2 linked regions of the Mesorhizobium shangrilense genome follow. The protein of the gene in region 1 interacts with the protein of each later gene in a pairwise test. Links are inferred from orthologs where the notes say so. Each region holds a gene or a part of one and is shown in the gene's direction. Other genes may lie near its edges.

Region 1 (4,810 bases):
TATCGTCTTTACTTGACAAGCAAGAGCCGGGCCAGTTTGATTCAACTGGCCTTGGCGGGTGAGAGCCCGTACGGCGGCCTGCCTTCGAGTGAATCCCGGAGTTCTCGACCGCATATGGCGCTCGCGACCAAACTGCAGCTGCGCCAATCCCAGTCGCTGGTGATGACACCCCAGCTGATGCAATCGATCCGGCTGCTTCAGTTGAGCCATGTCGAACTGGAGCGCTTCGTCGACGAGGAGATGGAGCGCAATCCGCTTCTCGAGCGGGTCGACCAGCGGGAGGAAGCGCTTCCCCCAGAACCCCAGCAGAACGATGCGGACGCGGCTGCGGACAGCATGTGGGTTCGCGACGACGGCGCCTGGACCGCCCAGTCGATGTCGGAGCAGATGGATTCCTCGCTCGAGAACATCTTTCCTGACGATCCCGGCGTCAGCGATCGGCTCGCGCCTGATCTCAACGCGCAGTGGAAATCGTCGGGCGCCGGCGCGCTGGCCCAATCCGCGGGCGATTTCGACATGGAGGATCTGGCTGCGGCGCCGGTCACGCTGGGTGACCACGTCGCCGAACAGATCGCCTTCCTGATCGCCGATCCTGCCTCGCGGCTCATTGCCCGCGAGCTTGCAGACGGACTCGATGACGCAGGCTACCTGCACGCCGATCCTGCCGAGATCGTCCATCGGCTCGGAGTGGATACTGAGGCCGTCTCGGATGTCCTGGCGCTCTGCCAGACGTTCGAGCCTGCCGGCATATTCGGGCGGAGCCTGGCCGAGTGCCTGTCGCTGCAGCTCGCGGCGCTCGATCGGCTGGACCCGGCCATGCGGACCCTGCTTGCCAATCTGGGGCTTCTGGCGAAGCGCGATTTCGTCGCTCTGCGCAAGCTTTGCGGGGTCGACGACGAGGATCTCATGGACATGGTGGCCGAGGTGCGGGCCCTCGATCCGCGGCCCGGCCTCGCCTTTCAGGGGGGAGGCGCCGAATCGATCGTCCCCGACGTGGAGGTGTGGCCTGCCTCGGACGGAACCTGGACGGTGGAGCTCAACGCGGACGCGCTGCCGCGGGTGCTTGTCAACAATGCGTATGTCGCAAAGGTGAGTGCGTCCTCCAAGTCCCAGCAGGAGCGGGACTTCCTGTCCGAATGCCTGCAGAACGCCAACTGGCTGACACGCAGCCTGGACCAGCGGGCGCGCACGATTCTCAAGGTCGCCGGCGAGATCGTGAAGCAGCAGGACGCTTTTCTCACCCACGGCGTGCGCCATCTGCGTCCCTTGACGCTCAAGGCCGTTGCCGACGCCATTTCCATGCATGAGTCGACCGTCAGTCGGGTCACAGCCAACAAGTTCATGCTGACGCCGCGTGGCGTGTTCGAGCTGCGCTACTTCTTCAGCGCCTCGATCGCGTCCGTCTCCGGTGAGGAGGCGCACTCCTCGGAGGCGGTTCGCCACCGGATCAGGAGTTTGATCGCCGAGGAGCAGCTTTCCAACGTGCTCTCCGACGATGCCATCGTCGAGATGCTGAAGGCGGACGGCATCGACGTTGCCCGCCGCACCATCGCCAAATACCGGGAAGGCATGGACATACCATCCTCGGTCCAGCGGCGGCGCGAGAAGCGTGCGCTGGCGGGCAATAGAGCATAGCCTGCCGCGGCGTCGCTCGATGCGCTCCTTAACCCTTCATTGACATTCCCCCGGGAACTCACTAGAAGCCCGCCCGCATGAGCAGGGTGGTTGTCTTCAGAGCAATGAAACGTCGCCCCAAGACCTGTGTCTAACCAGAAAGTTTGGACCTGAGCACGGCGCATTGGACGCCGCAAACCTTGTGCGCACCGCCCACGGGTATAAACTCCAATCCGACTGACGAGCAGGGAAGGTTCACCAACAAATGAACTTACGTATCGCTGGCAAGCACATGGAGATTGGCGACTCCTTTCGAACCCGCATCGAGGGCCGAGTCGGCGAAGTGGTCGACAAATATTTCGGGGGTGGGTATTCAGGGCACGTCACCGTCCTCAAGTCGGGCTCGCGCTTTTCGGCGGACTGTATGGTTCATCTGGATTCGGGCATGGCTCTGCAGGCGACGGGCGACAGCCAGGAACCTACCGCCGCATTCGAGATCGCCGCGGACCGCCTCGAATCCAGGATGCGCCGCTACAAGAGCCGTTTGAAGACCCATCCGGTGGGCGGCAACAACGAATCGGTCAATGTCTCCTACACCGTCATGGCGGCGCTGCCCGACGAAGAGGTCGAGGTTGCGGAAGACTTCGCGCCGGTTGTCGTGGCTGAGTCGTCCATGGCCCTGAAGACCATGTCGGTCGCATCGGCTGTCATTGAACTCGACACCAAGGAAAGCCCGGTTTTCGTGTTCCGGAACGCTGGCAATCAGGAGGTCAACATCGTCTACCGGCGGCCGGACGGAAATATCGGCTGGATCGACCCGTCTTCGGTGAAGACCGCGCGGGCGTAACGTTACCTCGCCGACGCTGCTGGGCGGGGGAGCCGGGCAGCGATGGGCGGAGCACAAGGATTTTGGTGATGGATCTGAGCGATCTGATCGACGTTCCGGCAATCATGCCGACGTTGCGGGCGAACTCGAAGAAACAACTCCTGCAACTCCTGTCGGAAAAGGCCGCGGCTGTGACCGGGCTGCCGGAACGTGAGATTTTCGACACGATTCTGCAGCGCGAGCGCCTCGGCTCGACCGGAGTAGGCAACGGCATCGCCATTCCGCACGGCAAGCTGGCCGGCGTGAAGCGCATCACAGGCGTATTTGCGCGCCTGGATTCATCCGTCGATTTCGAGGCGCTGGACGACCAGCCCGTCGATCTCGTGTTCCTGCTGCTGGCGCCGGAGGGCGCTGGCGCCGATCACCTCAAGGCGCTGTCGCGCATTGCCCGGGTCCTGCGCGACGCTGACACCGTGGCGAAGGTCCGCGGCACGAAGGATGCCGCCGCAATCCATGCGCTGCTGGCGCACACGCCTGCGTCGCACGCAGCCTAGTCATATCATTGACGATGGGAGGGAGGGCGGTCGAGCGACCGCCCTGTGGTGCGCAAGCGCGCCGCTTCAGTGCACGGCGACGGGCGTCAGATCGTTCTGGAAGGCCCCCGCCAGCGCGGTGTCGCGCTTGTCGGACAAGAGGATGGGTTGGCCATTGGCGGCGAAGACAGCCCACAGCTTGGTGCCCGGCGCGATCTCGGGCAGGCCAGGGAATTTGGACTTGAGATCGTCGCTGACCATTTCGCGGACATAGGCGACGGCGCCCTCGCCGATATGGGCAAGCTGGGCCTGGGATACGTTTCTGGTCTGGTTCTCAGTCATCTCAGCCTCCTATGTGCGGGGCGTCCAATCGAACCAACCCGCGACAGAGCTCTTGGTTCCGGTGCGGTCGACATCAGTCTTTCACCGAAATGTTTATTTTCCGTACCAGCCTTTGCGGCTCGGGGCGTTCGAGATCGATCGACAGCAGCCCGTTCTTCAATTCGCACCCCCTGACCAGCATTCCGTCCGCAAGGACGAAGGTCCTCTGGAACTGGCGCGCCGCGATGCCACGATGGAGGTATTCGCGATCGCCCTCCTCGGTCTGCCGGCCACGAACCATCAGCTGGTTCTCTTCGGTCGTAACTTCGAGGTTCTCCTCGGCAAACCCGGCCACCGCCAGCGTGATGCGCAGCTTGTCGCCCTGGCCGTCGCCACAGCGGACGCGCTCGATGTTGTAAGGAGGGTAGGAATCGCCGGACTTGGCAAGACGTTCCAACGTCTTTTCCATCGTATCGAACCCGAGCAGAAGCGGGCTCGAAAAGGGCGTCATGCGGCTCATTCCAGTGTCCTCAAAGAGCGACCGAAAGGAAAGGGACCCGGATGGCATCCATTCCCGTGTTGCTGATATGGTCCGCCGCCGCGGCAAGTTCAAGACTGCAGATGCCGCCTGCCAAATGAGGAAGCCGAATGCCTGCCAGCCATAAGATCATCATCGACACCGACCCCGGCCAGGACGACGCCCTGGCCATTCTGCTGGCGTTGGGCAGCCCGGAACTCGACATTCTCGGCGTCACTGCGGTTGCCGGAAACGTGCCGCTCGAACTGACCGAAAAGAATGCGCGCAAGATCTGCGAGCTGGCGGGACGCTCCGACATCAGGGTTTTCGCGGGCGCCAGCCGCCCCCTGGTGCGCAAGCTCGTCACTGCCGAACATGTCCACGGCAAGACGGGGCTCGACGGGCCGGACCTGCCTGAGCCGACGATGCCGCTGCAGAAACAGCACGCAGTCGATTTCATCGTCGAGACGCTGATGCGGGAGGAAAGCGGCACTGTGACGCTCTGCCCGCTCGGCCCGCTGACCAACATCGCGCTGGCGCTCAACCGCGAGCCGAGGATTGCGGCGCGAATCAAGCAGATCGTGCTGATGGGCGGCGGCTTCTTCGAGGGAGGCAACATCACGCCTGCGGCGGAGTTCAACATCTATGTGGATCCGCACGCTTGCGATGTGGTGCTGAAATCCGGCATCAAGGTCGTGATCATGCCGCTTGACGTGACCCACAAGGCGCTGACCACGTCCTCTCGCCTGGCCGCCCTGCGCGGGCTGGGGACGCGCGCGGGCATCGCGGCCGCGGAATTGCTGGAGTTCTTCGAGCGTTTCGACGAGGAAAAGTACGGTACCGATGGCGGACCGCTGCATGATCCCTGCGTCATCGCCTACCTGCTGAAGCCCGAACTGTTCAAGGGCAGGGAGTGCAATGTCGAGGTGGAGACCGCCTCGGAACTGACGATGGGCATGACGGTCGTCGACTGGTGGGGCGTGACCGACCGCCAGAAGA
Region 2 (4,951 bases), 1.8 Mb from region 1 along the record:
TGTTCGACCAGTGCACCGACACGATCATCCGCCAGGTGGCGGACATCGGCCGCATGGTGGACGAGTTCTCCGCCTTCGCAAGGATGCCGAAGCCCGACATGAAGCAGCTCGACCTGCGCGAGCCGCTGCGTGAGGCCTCGTTCCTGGTCGAGGTGAGCCGCGCCGAAATCGCGTTCGAGCGCGATTTCGGCAACGAGCCGCTTACCGGCACATTCGACACGCGGCTGATGACCCAGGCATTCGGCAACGTCATCAAGAATGCTGCCGAGGCCATCGAAGGGGCGGAACGCACGCCGGAGGAGCGCGGCGTCATCCGCATCCGGGCGCGGCGTGAAGGCGCCATGGTGCGCGTCGACGTGATCGACAATGGCAAGGGACTGCCCCGCGAGAATCGCCAGCGTCTGCTCGAGCCCTACATGACGACGCGTGAAAAGGGCACCGGCCTCGGCCTCGCGATCGTCAGGAAGATCATCGAGGATCACGGAGGCTCGCTGGAGCTTCACGATGCGCCGGACGATTTCTACGAGGGCAGGGGCGCAATGATCAGCATTTTCGTTCCCGCTTCGGCGACGCCATCATCGGACGCCGCCGGGCAGGAGCACCCGAAGCAAGCAGAAAACGAGCAGGTCGGAAATGGCATCTGACATTCTCATCATCGACGACGAAGAAGACATCCGCGAACTGGTCGCGGGCATCCTGAGCGACGAGGGACACGAGACACGCACCGCGCACGACAGCGACAGCGCCTTCGCCGCGATCGCGGACCGTGCCCCGCGCCTGGTCTTCCTCGACATATGGCTGCAAGGGTCCCGCCTCGATGGCCTGGCGATTCTGGACAAGATCAAGACCATGCATCCGGAGCTGCCGGTGGTCATGATCTCGGGCCACGGCAACATCGAAACCGCGGTCTCGGCCATCCGGCGCGGCGCTTACGACTTCATCGAGAAGCCGTTCAAGGCCGACCGCCTGATCCTGATCGCCGAGCGCGCCCTGGAAACCTCCAAGCTGAAGCGCGAGGTGTCGGATCTGCGCCAGCGCAGCGGCGACAGTTTCGACCTGATCGGCAAATCGCCGGCGATGAACCATTTGCGGCAGACGATCGAGCGCGCGGCGCCGACCAACAGCCGCATCATGATCATCGGGCCGTCCGGCTCGGGCAAGGAGATGGTGGCGCGCGCCATTCATGCACAGTCGTCGCGCAAGACCGGTCCGTTCGTGTCGCTCAACGCCGCGACGATCACGCCGGAGCGCATGGAAATCGAGCTGTTCGGCACCGAATCCAACGGCGGCGAGCGCAAGGTCGGGGCGCTCGAGGAGGCCCACCGCGGCATCCTCTACCTCGACGAGATCGCCGATATGCCGCGCGAGACGCAGAGCAAGATCCTGCGCGTGCTGGTCGACCAGCAGTTCGAGCGCGTCGGCGGGACCAAGCGGGTCAAGGTCGACGTGCGCATCATCTCGTCGACCGCGCAGAACCTGGAGGGCATGATCGCCGAGGGGCGGTTTCGGGAGGATCTGTACCACCGCTTGGCGGTGGTCCCGGTCATCGTGCCCGGGCTTTCGGAGCGCCGCGAGGATATCCCGTATCTTGTCGATCACTTCATGCTGCAGGTGGCGAGGCAGGCCGGCATCAAGCCGCGGCGGATCGGGGACGATGCGCTGGCCGTGCTTCAGGCGCACAACTGGCCGGGCAACGTGCGACAGCTGCGCAACAATATCGAGCGCCTGATGATCCTGGTGCGCGGCGACGACGTCGACGCGCCGATCACCGCCGACCTGTTGCCGCAGGAGATCGGCGACGTGATGCCGCGCGCGCCCAACCAGTCGGACCAGCACATCATGGCGCTACCCCTGCGCGAGGCGCGGGAGATGTTCGAGAAAGAGTATCTGATCGCCCAGATCAACCGGTTCGGCGGCAATATCTCGCGCACGGCCGAGTTCATCGGGATGGAGCGTTCGGCGCTCCATCGCAAGCTGAAGTCGCTCGGGGTCTAGGCGCTCATGCGGGTCATAATTTGCGGCGCCGGCCAGGTTGGTTACGGCATTGCCGAGCGGCTGGCCGCAGAACGGAACGACGTGTCGGTCATCGACACCTCGGCGCAGCTCATCCAGGCGGTGCGCGACTCGCTCGACGTGCGCGGCTTCGTCGGACACGGCTCGCATCCCGAGGTGCTGGAGGCGGCGGGCGCGCAACAGGCTGACATGATCATCGCGGTGACGTTGCATGACGAGGTCAACATCGTCGCCTGCGAGATCGCCCACGCGCTGTTCAACGTTCCCACCAAGATCGCGCGGATACGGGCGCAGTCCTATCTCCAGCCCCAGTATCAGGACCTGTTCTCGCGCGATCACATGCCGATCGACGTGATCATCTCGCCCGAGCTCGAGGTGGGCGAGATGGTGCTGAGACGCATCGCGCTGCCGGGCGCGACCGACGTCGTTCGCTTCGCCGAGGGCAAGATCATCATGGTGGCAATCGAATGCCTTGAGGATTGCCCTGTCATCAATACGCCGCTGAAGCAGCTCACGGAACTGTTTCCGGACCTGCCGTCCACCGTGGTGGGGGTCGTACGGGGCGACAGCCTGTTCGTGCCGCATTCCGCCGACCAACTGATCGCTGGCGACCTCGCCTACGTGGTGACGCAGAAGGATCAGGTGCGGCGCACGCTCAGCCTGTTCGGACATGACGAGCAGGAGGCAACCCGGATCATTATCGCCGGTGGCGGCAACATCGGCCTCTACGTCGCGCGCACCATCGAACAGAGGCAGAGCCGGACCCGCATCAAGCTGATCGAGGACCAGCGCGAGCGGGCCGTCAGGATCGCCGACGAACTGCGGCGCACTGTGGTGCTCAACGGCAGTGCGCTCGACCAGAAGCTGCTCCTCGAGGCCGATATCCACGACGCCGACCTGATGGTGGCGCTGACCAACAGCGACCAGGTCAACATCCTCTCAAGCGTCATGGCCAAGGGCCTGGGCTGCAAGGCCAGCCTCGTGCTTCTCAACAGCCCGGCCTATCACGGTCTATCCAAGACGCTCGGCATTGACGCATACGTGAATCCGCGCTCGGTCACCATTTCCCGTGTGCTTCAGCACGTGCGTCGCGGGCGGATCCGCGCCGTCCACAGCATCCAGCAGGGATTGGCCGAGATCATCGAGGCGGAGGCGCTGGAGACGTCGCCTCTGGTCGGCACGGCGCTGCGCGACCTCGAGCTGCCCGACGGCATGCGGATCGGCGCGATCTTCCGTGACGGACAGATGATCTCGCCCAGCGGCTCCGTGCACATCCGTCCGAAGGACCGCGTCGTCATCTTCGCCATGCAGGGTGCGGTGAAGCAGGTCGAGCAGATGTTCCGCGTCAGTCTGGAATTCTTCTGAGTTCGCGATTTGGCCGTTACCGCCAGCCGGGAATCGCTTAAGCCTCCCCTGTCTTTCAAGGAGTTCGGACATGCCTCGTATCGCCTATGTGAACGGCCGCTATGTGCCGCATCGCGAGGCGATGGTGCATGTAGAGGACCGCGGTTATCAGTTCGCCGACGGCGTCTACGAGGTCTGCGAGATTTCGCGCGGCTTCATCGTGGACATGACGCGGCATCTCGACCGCCTGGACCGTTCGCTGCGCGAGCTTCAGATCGCCTGGCCCATGTCGCGAAAGGCGCTGCACATCGCGATGTCCGAGGTCATTCACCGCAATCTGGTCCGCGATGGCCTGGTCTACCTCCAGGTGACGCGCGGCGTCGCCCCGCGCGACCATGCTTTTCCCGCGCCTGGCGTCAGACCGAGCATCGTCATCACGGCGAAGCGACTCGACACCGTCGCCGGCGCGAAGCGCGCCGCGACCGGTCTCGATGTCATCACCGTGCCTGAGAACCGGTGGGAGCGCGTCGACATCAAGACGGTCGGCCTGCTCCCCAACGTGCTGGCCCGGCAGAAGGCGAAGTCGGCGGGCGCTCACGATGCCTGGTTCGTCGATCCCGATGGCACGGTGAAGGAGGGGGCATCGAGCAACGTCTGGATCGTGACGAAGGACAATGTGCTGGTAACGCGCCAGGCCGAAACAGGAATACTGCGCGGCATCACCCGCACGACCGTGTTCGACGTCGCCCGGAAACTCGAGCTCAAAATCGAGGAACGCAACTTCTCGCTTGATGAGGCAAAGGCAGCGAAAGAGGTGTTCATGACATCGGCGACGACGGTGGTCATGCCAGTCGTATCCATCGACGGGCACAGTGTCGCCAACGGACACCCGGGCGCTACAACGCTTTTGTTGCGCGAGGCATTTTTTGACGTTGCGGAACGAAGTCCAGCCTGATAACGGCTCTATTCGATTTAAGACACAATGAGACCTTTCCACTTGTTTCGGGTTTCGACGCAAGTGGCTGGAACTTGACACCACGCCGCTAAACTGGCGCAGTGCCAACCAGGCAAAGGGCGGCGAAAGACAAGAAGCAATGGCGGAACGTTCGCAGAATCTTCAAGACCTCTTTCTGAACTCGGTTCGGAAGAGCAAGAACCCACTGACGATCTTCCTGATCAATGGCGTCAAACTGACCGGTGTCGTAACGTCGTTCGACAATTTCTGTGTGTTGCTGCGCAGGGACGGCCATTCGCAGCTGGTCTACAAGCATGCGATCTCGACGATCATGCCGAGCCAGCCCGTGCAAATGTTCGATGCCGAGGAAAACGGCCGGGAAAGCTGATTGAAAGCAGAAAATCGCCGGGCTAGCCCCCAGAGGGCGGACGATACAGGATCGGACGCGACTGGTGCGCGCGCCGTTGTGGTCGTGCCGATCCTTGCACGTCATCACTTGCGTGAGGATGAAACTGCCCAGCAGACCCGCCCGCGGCTGCAGCGCTCCGCGGACGCGCGGCTCGAGGAGGCAGTAGGCCTCGCCGAGGCGATCTCCCTCGACATCGTTCATGCTACAATTGCCACGGTGAACGAGCCGCG

Evidence for each region.
Region 2: the proteins of ptsN (region 1) and trkA interact in binary tests that used the Escherichia coli proteins (3 or more experiments, as listed by UniProt). The link is inferred for Mesorhizobium shangrilense from one-to-one orthologs.

Annotation. Positions count from the first base shown.
Region 1 is NZ_JAQGPN010000001.1:4,690,757-4,695,566, reverse strand. What follows is about bases 1,521-4,261. They hold ptsN (PTS IIA-like nitrogen regulatory protein PtsN), read left to right. Parts: upstream 1,521-2,529; coding sequence 2,530-2,994; downstream 2,995-4,261. Other genes in these bases: PD284_RS22645 (nucleoside hydrolase), read left to right, coding at 3,943-4,261; PD284_RS22650 (Hsp20 family protein), read right to left, coding at 3,389-3,814; PD284_RS22655 (BQ00720 family protein), read right to left, coding at 3,061-3,315; hpf (ribosome hibernation-promoting factor, HPF/YfiA family), read left to right, coding at 1,880-2,461; rpoN (RNA polymerase factor sigma-54), read left to right, coding at 1,521-1,635. Outside these bases: more of rpoN, read left to right, coding at 115-1,520; more of PD284_RS22645, read left to right, coding at 4,262-4,810. UniProt on the Escherichia coli protein: Seems to have a role in regulating nitrogen assimilation.
Region 2 is NZ_JAQGPN010000001.1:2,923,840-2,928,790, forward strand. The notes cover bases 1,308-4,189. They hold trkA (Trk system potassium transporter TrkA), read left to right. Parts: upstream 1,308-2,001; coding sequence 2,002-3,378; downstream 3,379-4,189. Other genes in these bases: ntrX (nitrogen assimilation response regulator NtrX), read left to right, coding at 1,308-1,995; PD284_RS14130 (D-amino-acid transaminase), read left to right, coding at 3,449-4,189. Outside these bases: PD284_RS14115 (sensor histidine kinase NtrY-like), read left to right, coding at 1-644; more of ntrX, read left to right, coding at 634-1,307; more of PD284_RS14130, read left to right, coding at 4,190-4,312; RNA chaperone Hfq, read left to right, coding at 4,452-4,700; GTPase HflX, read left to right, coding at 4,701-4,951. UniProt on the Escherichia coli protein: Part of the constitutive potassium transport systems TrkG and TrkH. May regulate the transport activity of TrkG and TrkH systems. Binds to NAD(+) and NADH.